Linked DNA regions of Leptothrix cholodnii SP-6. The protein of the gene in region 2 interacts with the protein of the main gene of each other region in a pairwise test. Links are inferred from orthologs where the notes say so. Each region holds a gene or a part of one and is shown on either strand. Other genes may lie near its edges.

What was found. Proteins that work in one complex are often made in the same cells at the same time.
Region 1: the proteins of LCHO_RS01960 (region 2) and bioB interact in binary tests that used the Escherichia coli proteins (3 or more experiments, as listed by UniProt). The link is inferred for Leptothrix cholodnii SP-6 from one-to-one orthologs.

Annotation. Positions count from the first base shown.
Region 1 is NC_010524.1:4,068,297-4,072,009, forward strand. What follows is about bases 791-3,713. They hold bioB (biotin synthase BioB), read left to right. Parts: upstream 791-1,694; coding sequence 1,695-2,732; downstream 2,733-3,713. Other genes in these bases: bioF (8-amino-7-oxononanoate synthase), read left to right, coding at 791-897; bioD (dethiobiotin synthase), read left to right, coding at 894-1,604; LCHO_RS18140 (cytochrome P450), read left to right, coding at 2,732-3,713. Outside these bases: more of bioF, read left to right, coding at 1-790. UniProt on the Escherichia coli protein: Catalyzes the conversion of dethiobiotin (DTB) to biotin by the insertion of a sulfur atom into dethiobiotin via a radical-based mechanism.
Region 2 is NC_010524.1:426,064-430,454, forward strand. The notes cover bases 866-3,676. They hold LCHO_RS01960 (class II glutamine amidotransferase), read right to left. Parts: upstream 2,745-3,676; coding sequence 1,986-2,744; downstream 866-1,985. Other genes in these bases: LCHO_RS21885 (putative bifunctional diguanylate cyclase/phosphodiesterase), read right to left, coding at 866-1,831; LCHO_RS01965 (NAD(P)/FAD-dependent oxidoreductase), read right to left, coding at 2,767-3,676. Outside these bases: more of LCHO_RS21885, read right to left, coding at 1-865; more of LCHO_RS01965, read right to left, coding at 3,677-4,044; LCHO_RS01970 (patatin-like phospholipase family protein), read left to right, coding at 4,210-4,391.

The DNA.
Region 1 (3,713 bases), 3.6 Mb from region 2 along the record:
GCGAAGGCGCTGAGCTTCTGCACCGGCTACATGGCCAACCTGGCGCTGCTGACCGCACTCGGCGATGCCGAGGCGACCCTCTTTGCCGACAAGCTCAACCACGCCTCGCTGGTCGACGGCGCGCTGCTCGCCAAGGCGAAGCTGCAGCGTTACGCGCACCGCCAGTTCGACGTGCTGGAGCGCCAACTGGCCGCCTGCACCACGCCGATCAAGCTGATCGTCACCGACGCCGTCTTCAGCATGGACGGCGACCTGGCCGAACTCGATCAACTGCTGTCGCTGGCCGAGCGGTTCGACGCCTGGCTGGTGATCGACGACGCGCACGGCTTCGGCGTGCTCGGGCCGAAAGGTCGCGGTTCGCTGGCGCACTTCGGGCTGCGCAGCGAGCGGCTGATCCTGATGGGCACGCTCGGCAAGGCCGCCGGGCTGGGCGGCGCGTTCGTGGCCGCGCACCCGAGCGTGATCGACTGGCTGGTGCAGTCGGCGCGTGCCTACATCTACACGACGGCCGCGCCGCCGGCGATCGCGCACGCGCTGAGCGCCAGCCTGGCGCTGATCGCCGGCGACGAGGGCGAGGCGCGCCGCCAGCATCTGCGCGAGCTGATCGCCGCGCTGCGATGCCAGCTCGCCGCGCTGATCGCCGCGCAGCCTCAGCTCGGCTGGCGGCTGGCCGAGTCGGACACCGCGATCCAGCCGCTGATCGTCGGCAGCAACGACAGCGCGCTGGCGCTGGCGGCCGCGCTCGACGCGCAAGGCCTGTGGGTGCCCGCGATCCGCCCGCCGACGGTGCCGGTCGGCACGGCGCGGTTGCGCATCACGCTGAGCGCGGCGCACAGCCAGGCCGACGTCACGCGGCTGGTCGCGGCGCTGGCCACGACGGCACGGGAGTTGGCATGACATTCAAAGGTGTGTTTGTCACCGGCACCGACACCGAGGTCGGCAAGACCTGCGTCAGCGCCGGCCTGCTGCACTGGTTCGGCCAGGCCGGCCATCGCAGCGCCGGGCTCAAGCCGGTGGCCGCGGGCACCATGCTGATCGACGGCGTGGCGGTCAACGAAGACGTGCGCGCGCTGCGCGACGCCAGCTCGGTCACGTTGACCGACGCCGAGGTCGGCCCCAACCAGTTCACGCAAGCCTGCGCGCCGCACATCGCCGCCGCGCACGAGGGCCGCGCCATCGACCGACAGGCCTTGCGCGACGCCGCGCAAACACTCGCCGCCCGCGCCGACTGGCTGGTGGTCGAAGGGGTCGGCGGCTTCTGCGTGCCCTTCGGCGCCGACTGGGACAGCGCCGACCTGGCCTGCGACCTGGCCCTGCCGGTGGTGCTGGTGGTCGGCCTGCGGCTGGGCTGCCTGAACCACGCGCTGCTCAGCGCCGAGGCCATCCGCAGCCGCGGCTTGCGGCTGGCCGGCTGGGTCGGGAATGTGCTGACCGAGCCGATGCTGCACTGCAGCGAGAATGTCGCCACCCTGAACCACGAGTTCGGGCGGCGCCACCAGGCGGTCTGCCTGGGCCTGATCCCGCGGCTTGCCGACACCCGTCCGGCGGCCGTGGCCGCCCATTTCGATGCCGCGGCGCTGCGCCGGGCATTCGCGTTGAAGTGAGCGCCTGCGCGTTGACGGCCCTGCCGTTCGACCCGCCAGGCTCACGCTGTTCACTCGCTGTTTCCTGTCACCCCTGAGGATTTCCCGACCATGACGACGGCCACCATCTCCCTGTCCACCCTGCAAGCGTCGCGCCCCAGCGTGGCGGCGCGCGCCGATGCGGCGGCGCGCTGGCGCGTGGCCGACGTCGAGGCGCTCTACGCGCTGCCCTTCATGGACCTGCTGTTCCAGGCCCAGCAGGTGCACCGCGCCCACTTCGACGCCAACGAGGTGCAGCTGTCGACGCTGCTGTCGATCAAGACCGGCGGCTGCGCCGAAGACTGCGGCTACTGCCCGCAGTCGGCCCACTTCGACACCGCCGTCGAGGCCAGCAAGCTGATGCCGATCGACGAGGTGCTCGATGCCGCCAACGCCGCCAAGGCGCAGGGCGCGACCCGCTTCTGCATGGGTGCCGCCTGGCGCAGCCCGAAGGAGCGCGACATGGAACGCGTGACCGAGATGGTGCGCGAGGTGCGTGCGCTGGGCCTGGAGACCTGCATGACGCTGGGCATGCTCGACGGCGAACAGGCGCGTGAACTCAAGGACGCCGGCCTCGACTACTACAACCACAACCTCGACAGCGCGCCCGATTTCTACGGCCAGGTCATCAGCACCCGCACCTATCAGGACCGCCTCGACACGCTCGGCAACGTGCGCGACGCCGGCATCAACGTCTGCTGCGGCGGCATCGTCGGCATGGGTGAAAGCCGCACCCAGCGCGCCGGGCTGATCGCGCAGCTGGCGAACCTGTCGCCGTATCCGGAGTCGGTGCCGATCAACAACCTGGTGCCGGTGCCGGGCACGCCGCTGGCCGATGCCGAGCCGATCGACCCGTTCGAGTTCGTGCGCACGATCGCGGTGGCGCGCATCACGATGCCGACCACGATGGTGCGGCTGTCGGCCGGGCGCGAGCAGATGGACGAAGCGCTGCAGGCGCTGTGCTTCGCCGCCGGCGCCAACTCGATCTTCTACGGCGACAAGCTGCTGACCACGAGCAACCCGCAGGCCGCCCGCGACCGCGCGCTCTTCGAGCGCCTGGGCCTGCGCGTGCAGGGCGAGCGCCCGGCCGTGCGTACATCGGACAACTGATGAGCGCCGTGCTGCGGCCGGTCGGTCAGCCGCTCGGCCGGCCCATCGTCGACGCCGCTTTCCTCGCCGACCCCTACCCGACCTACGCCGCGCTGCGCGAGGCCGGGCCGATGCACTGGAGCGACGAGTTCTTCGGCGGCGCCTGGGTGTTGACGCGGCATGCCGACGTCGACGCGGTGCTGCGCGACGACGCCCGTTTCTCGGCCCAGCGCACCGGTGGCTGGGTGATGGGCAGCGACGACACGACCAGCCCGGACGCGCTCAACAGCCGCGCCGAGCTGCAGGACTTCCAGCGCCTGTTCGCCCGCGCGATGCTGTTCATCGACGCGCCCGATCACCAGCGCCTGCGCGGCGTGATGAACGCAGGCTTCCGTGGCGATCAGCTCGAACGGCTGCGCCCGGGCATCGAGCGCTGGATCGACCAGCGCTTCGATGCGATCGACGCCAAGGGTCAGGCCGGCAGCGGGTTCGATTTCATGGCACAGATCGCCCGGCCGATGCCCGCGCAGGTGATCGCCACGCTGATGGGCATCACCGAGGCCGACCGCGGCGACTTCATCGCCTGGTCGGACGACCTGGCCGATTTCATCGGCGCGCCGATGCCCACGCGCGAGCTGACCCGGCGTGCGCGCATCAGCCTGCTGGCGATGGCGCGCTACTTCGAGCAGCTCACCGCGCAGCGCCGCCGGCAGCCCGGCGACGACCTCGTCAGCCGGCTGGTGCAGGGCGAGGCACGCGGCCAGATCCAGCCCGGCGCCGAGATGCTGGCGCAGTGCGCGATGCTGCTGTTCGCCGGCCACGAGACCACCCGCAACCTGCTCGGCAACGGCCTGCACGCGCTGCTGGCCGAGCCGGGGCACTGGCAGCGCCTGCAAGACGAACCGGCCTTGCTGCCGGGCGCCGTGCGCGAGCTGCTGCGCCACGAGAGCCCGGTGCAGTACACCGGCCGACGGGTCGCGACCGACCTGGTGCTGCACGGCC
Region 2 (4,391 bases):
GGTTGACGGCGATCTTGAGTGCCTCCTGGCCGCGCGCGCGGCGGGTGCGGTTCCAGTGGGTGGCGGCGGTGCAGGCGGTGCGCAGCACCCATTCGCCGATCGGGATGATCAGGCCGGTGTCTTCGGCCACCGGGATGAAGCGGTCCGGCGGCACCATGCCGCGCTCGGCGTGGTGCCAGCGCAGCAGGGCCTCGGCACCGACCACCCGGTCGGTGCGCATGTCGACCTTGGGCTGGTAGTGCAGCTCGAGTTCGCCGCGTTCGATCGCGCGCCGCAGGTCGCCTTCGAGCAGCACCCGCTCGCGGGCGCGCTCGCTCTGCTGGGCGGCGTAGAACTGGTAGCCGGCGCGGCCGAGGCCCTTGGCGTCGAACATCGCCACGTCGGCGCAGCGCAGCAGCGCCTCGGTGTCGTCGGCGTCCTGCGGACTGACGGCGATGCCGATGCTGGCCGACACGTAGACCTCCACGCCCGCCACCGAGAACGGCCGTGTCAGGGTGTCGATCAGCGCCTGGGCCTGCTGGGCCGCGGCGGCGCTGCTGGCGATGGCCGGCAGGATGATCGCGAACTCGTCGCCACCGAGCCGCGCCAGCGAGGCCGTGTCGCCCAGGACCCGCTGCAGCCGCTGCGCTGCCATGCCCAGCAGCAGATCGCCGGCGTGGTGGCCGAGGGTGTCGTTGATCGCCTTGAAGTGATCGAGGTCGAGCATCAGCAGCGCGCTGCGTTCGCCCTGCCTGAGCATGCCGGCCAGCGCCTGCATGAACCAGGCGCGGTTGCCCAGGCCGGTGAGCGGGTCGTTGAACGCCAGCTTCTGCAGTTCGCGCTGGGTCTGCTTGAGCTCGCTGGTGTCCTGCAGCGTCGACATCAGGCGCGTGACGCGGCCGTCGGCGCCGGTCTCGAGGTGCTGCACCACCATCAGGTCGCGCACGCCTGCGGGTGTCGACACCTGGGTCTCGTAGCGCAGCTGGCTCTGGGTCTGCTGCAGCGAGTTGCGGATCAGCAGCCGCACGCGTTCGCGGTCGGCGGGCACCACCAGCTCGACGATGTCGCGGTGTTCGAGGGCGCCGACGCCGTCGAGCCCGAGCATGCGCTGTGCGCCGGCCGACAGCTGTGCCTGCGCGGCGCCGGCGTCCCACACCAGGTGGCCGACATGGGCCATCTGCTCGGCCATTTCAAGGCGCTGCAGGGTGTCGCGCTGGGCCAGGCTGGCGCTGTGGCGGGCCCGGATCGCGCGTTGCATGCTGCGCGGCAGGCTGACCGTCACCGTCAGCATGAACGTGAACGAGCAGAACGCCAGGAAGTGCTGCGCGCCGCTGCTGCCCAGCGCCATGACGAGCGTGATCGGCAGCAGCGTGAGCACGCCGAACAGCGGCACCAGCAGCGGCAGCGTGCCCACCAGCGCGGCACTGCCGGCCACGATCACCAGCAGGCAGACCAGGATCAGGGCTTCGTCCTGCGCGGTCGGCACCGCCAGGCTCATCAGGCCCAGGCTGCCCCAGGTCAGACCCTGGGCGATCGTGAAGACCAGCGCCAGCTGCCGCCACCGCGCCAGGCTGTGGCGCTCGGCGCCGCCGTGCATGTAGTGCAGCGTGGTGGTCAGTCGGCCGACGATCAGCAGCTCGGCCGCCAGCAGCCAGCTGCGCAGCCAGAGCGCCGGCAGGGCGTCCTGCAGCGCCAGCACGACCAGCAGCGCGCCGATCGCGCCGCCCAGCAGCGCGGCGGGCGACTGGCGATAGAACAGGTCGACCATCTGCGCCGAGACATCGCCGCGCGGTTGGGCGGCCTGCGGCGTGGCAGCGGTGTCCAGGTTGGCGGGATCGGTTCGGCTCGACAAGGCAGGGTTCCTGGCAGATCGGGCCTGCGGAGGTGCATGCCCAATCTGCAAGATCGGCCGTTCGAGTGCCCAACGTGAGCCCGCCGCAGGGCGGTATCCGTGACGGTTCGCACGAACGGGCGCAGCTGCGCGCGTCGGCACCGCCGCGTGGCGGCTAGAGCGCCGCGCGCTGGCCGTCGACGAAGACCGCCAGCTCGCCTGGCGTCAGGGCGATCCAGTCCTCGTTGCGCGTCAGCGGCTCGGTGACGATCAGCGCGACCCGGTCGGTCGGCGTGGTCTGGGTGGCGAAGTCGACTGTCAGATCGTCGTCCTGCAGGTGGGCGCTGGCGAACGGGTGGCGGCGCAGCACGTAATGCAGGCGCGTCGAGCAATGCGCCCACAGCGCCTCGCCGTTGCCGAGCAGGAAGTTGAAGGTGCCGTGGCGCGCCACCTGCGGCACCAGCTCGGCCAGCGTCTCGCTCAGGTGCGCCACGCTCGGCAGGCTGGCGTGGTTCTTGGCCAGCTCCTGCAGCAGCCAGCAGAAGGCGCGTTCGCTGTCGGTCTGGCCGACCGGGTGGTAGGCGGCGTGCAGCTTGGGCTTGAAGTCGGTGAGGTTGCCGTTGTGCGCGAACACCCAGTAGCGCCCCCACAGCTCGCGCTGGAACGGGTGGGTGTTCTCGAGCGCCACGCCGCCCTGCGTCGCCTTGCGGATGTGCGCCAGGATGTGGCGGCTGCGGATCGGGTAGTTGCGCACCATCTGCGCCACCGGCGACTCGGTCGCGCTGTGGTGATCGACGAACAGCCGCGCGCCGGCCCCTTCGAAGAAGGCGATGCCGAAGCCGTCCTTGTGCTCGACCGCACGCTGCGAGAAGCCCGTGAAGCTGAAGACCAGGTCGGTCGGCGTGTTGGCGTTGAGGCCGAGAAGTTGACACATGGTGCGCGCCCGGATCCAGGCTTCAGACGGTGAAGAGTTTCAGCATGCCACGCAGCGAGATCAGGGTGCCGGGGTTGCTGGTCTCGTTGAGCAGGCCGCTCATGCGCTGGCGCATGCCCGGGCTGCGCCGGGCGCGCCAGATCACCAGGTCGGCCAGCCACGGGTAGCGGTTGATGTGGTTGGCCCGCGCATAGAGCGAAAAACGCGGTTTCAGGGTCGCCAGGCGGGCGTCGTAGTCGGCCAGCGTCTGCGCATCGGCCGGTGCCGCCGCCGAGCCCTGCGCGCGCCCGGCCAGCAGCGCCTCGGCCGCCATCAGGCCGGTCTCGAGCGCCTTGCCGATGCCTTCGCCGGTGAAGTCGTAGGTCGAGCCGATCGCCTCGCCGGTGGCCAGCAGGCCGGGCCGGCCGGTCCGCGCGCCCGCCAGCGTGCAGCGCAGCGGTGCGCCCTTGAGCTCGCTGACCCACTCGCCGCCCTGCATCAGCGCCTGCGCCGGGGCGTGGACGCGCGTGAAGGCGTCGAACATGTCGCGCAGATTGGCGGCGTCGGTGCTGGCGTCGCGCTTGAAGAACGAGCCCACGCCGATGTTGTAGACGTCGCCGCCGCACGGGAAGATCCAGCCGTAGCCGGGGCTCAGCGCCCGGTGCCAGACCACGTCCATCGTGGTCTGCCGTCCGGCCAGCGCCGGGTTGCGCACATGCGCGCGCAACGCCACGCCGCTGGGCGCACGGCGCTCGCACAGGCCGGCGCCGAGCATCGCCGGCATCGCCGCGCCGGTGGCCAGCACGACCCAGCCGGCGCGCAGTTCGTGGATCGTGTCGGCGCCGGCCTGGCGCAGCCGCGCACCGCGCACCCGGCCGCCGTCTTCGATCAGACCCTCGAACTTCACCGGTGTGTGCAGCCGCGCGCCGCCGGCCTGGGCGTGGCGCACCAGCAGGTGGTCGAGGATGCGCCGCGGCAGCACCGCCAGCCGGCCGGCGACGTCGACCTGACCCCCACGCGGCGCGACGCAGCGCACATGGCCGATCGGCTGCGCCTGCGCCATCACCGCGTCGAGCACGCCCAGCCGCGCCAGCGCGGCGTGGGCATCGGGGATCAGGCCGTCGCCGCAGACCTTGTCGCGCGGGAAATCGTGCTGATCGACCAGCACCACGTCGACCCCGGCACGCGCCAGCCAGGTGGCGCAGGCGCTGCCGGCCGGGCCGGCGCCGACCACCAGCACCTCGCAGTCCGCGGGCAACGGCGCGCGTGGCAGGGCGCGGCGCGCCAGGTCGGGGTCGGGCAGGGGCGGGTCGTGAGGCATCGGGCGGGTCGGAGGTCGCAGCAAGGCCGGTGGCCCCAGGTGCGGCGGGCGGTGGGTCGGGCCGATTTTAGAGAGCCGTGCGGACGGCAGAATCGGCGTATGAACGGGCCCTGTTTGCTGCCGAATCCCTGCGCCACGCGTCCCGTCCTTCACCGGCTCGCTGCGGTGCTGCTCGTGCTCGGGTTGTGCGGCCCGGCGCGGGCGGAGCCGGCGCCCACCGAGCCGGCCCCGACCGCGCCATCGCCGCGCCTGAAGACCTGCGGCACGGCGCAGCAGCCGCGGCCCTGCGTCGGCCTGGTGCTGTCGGGCGGCGGCGCACGCGGCCTGGCGCATGTGGGCGTGCTGAA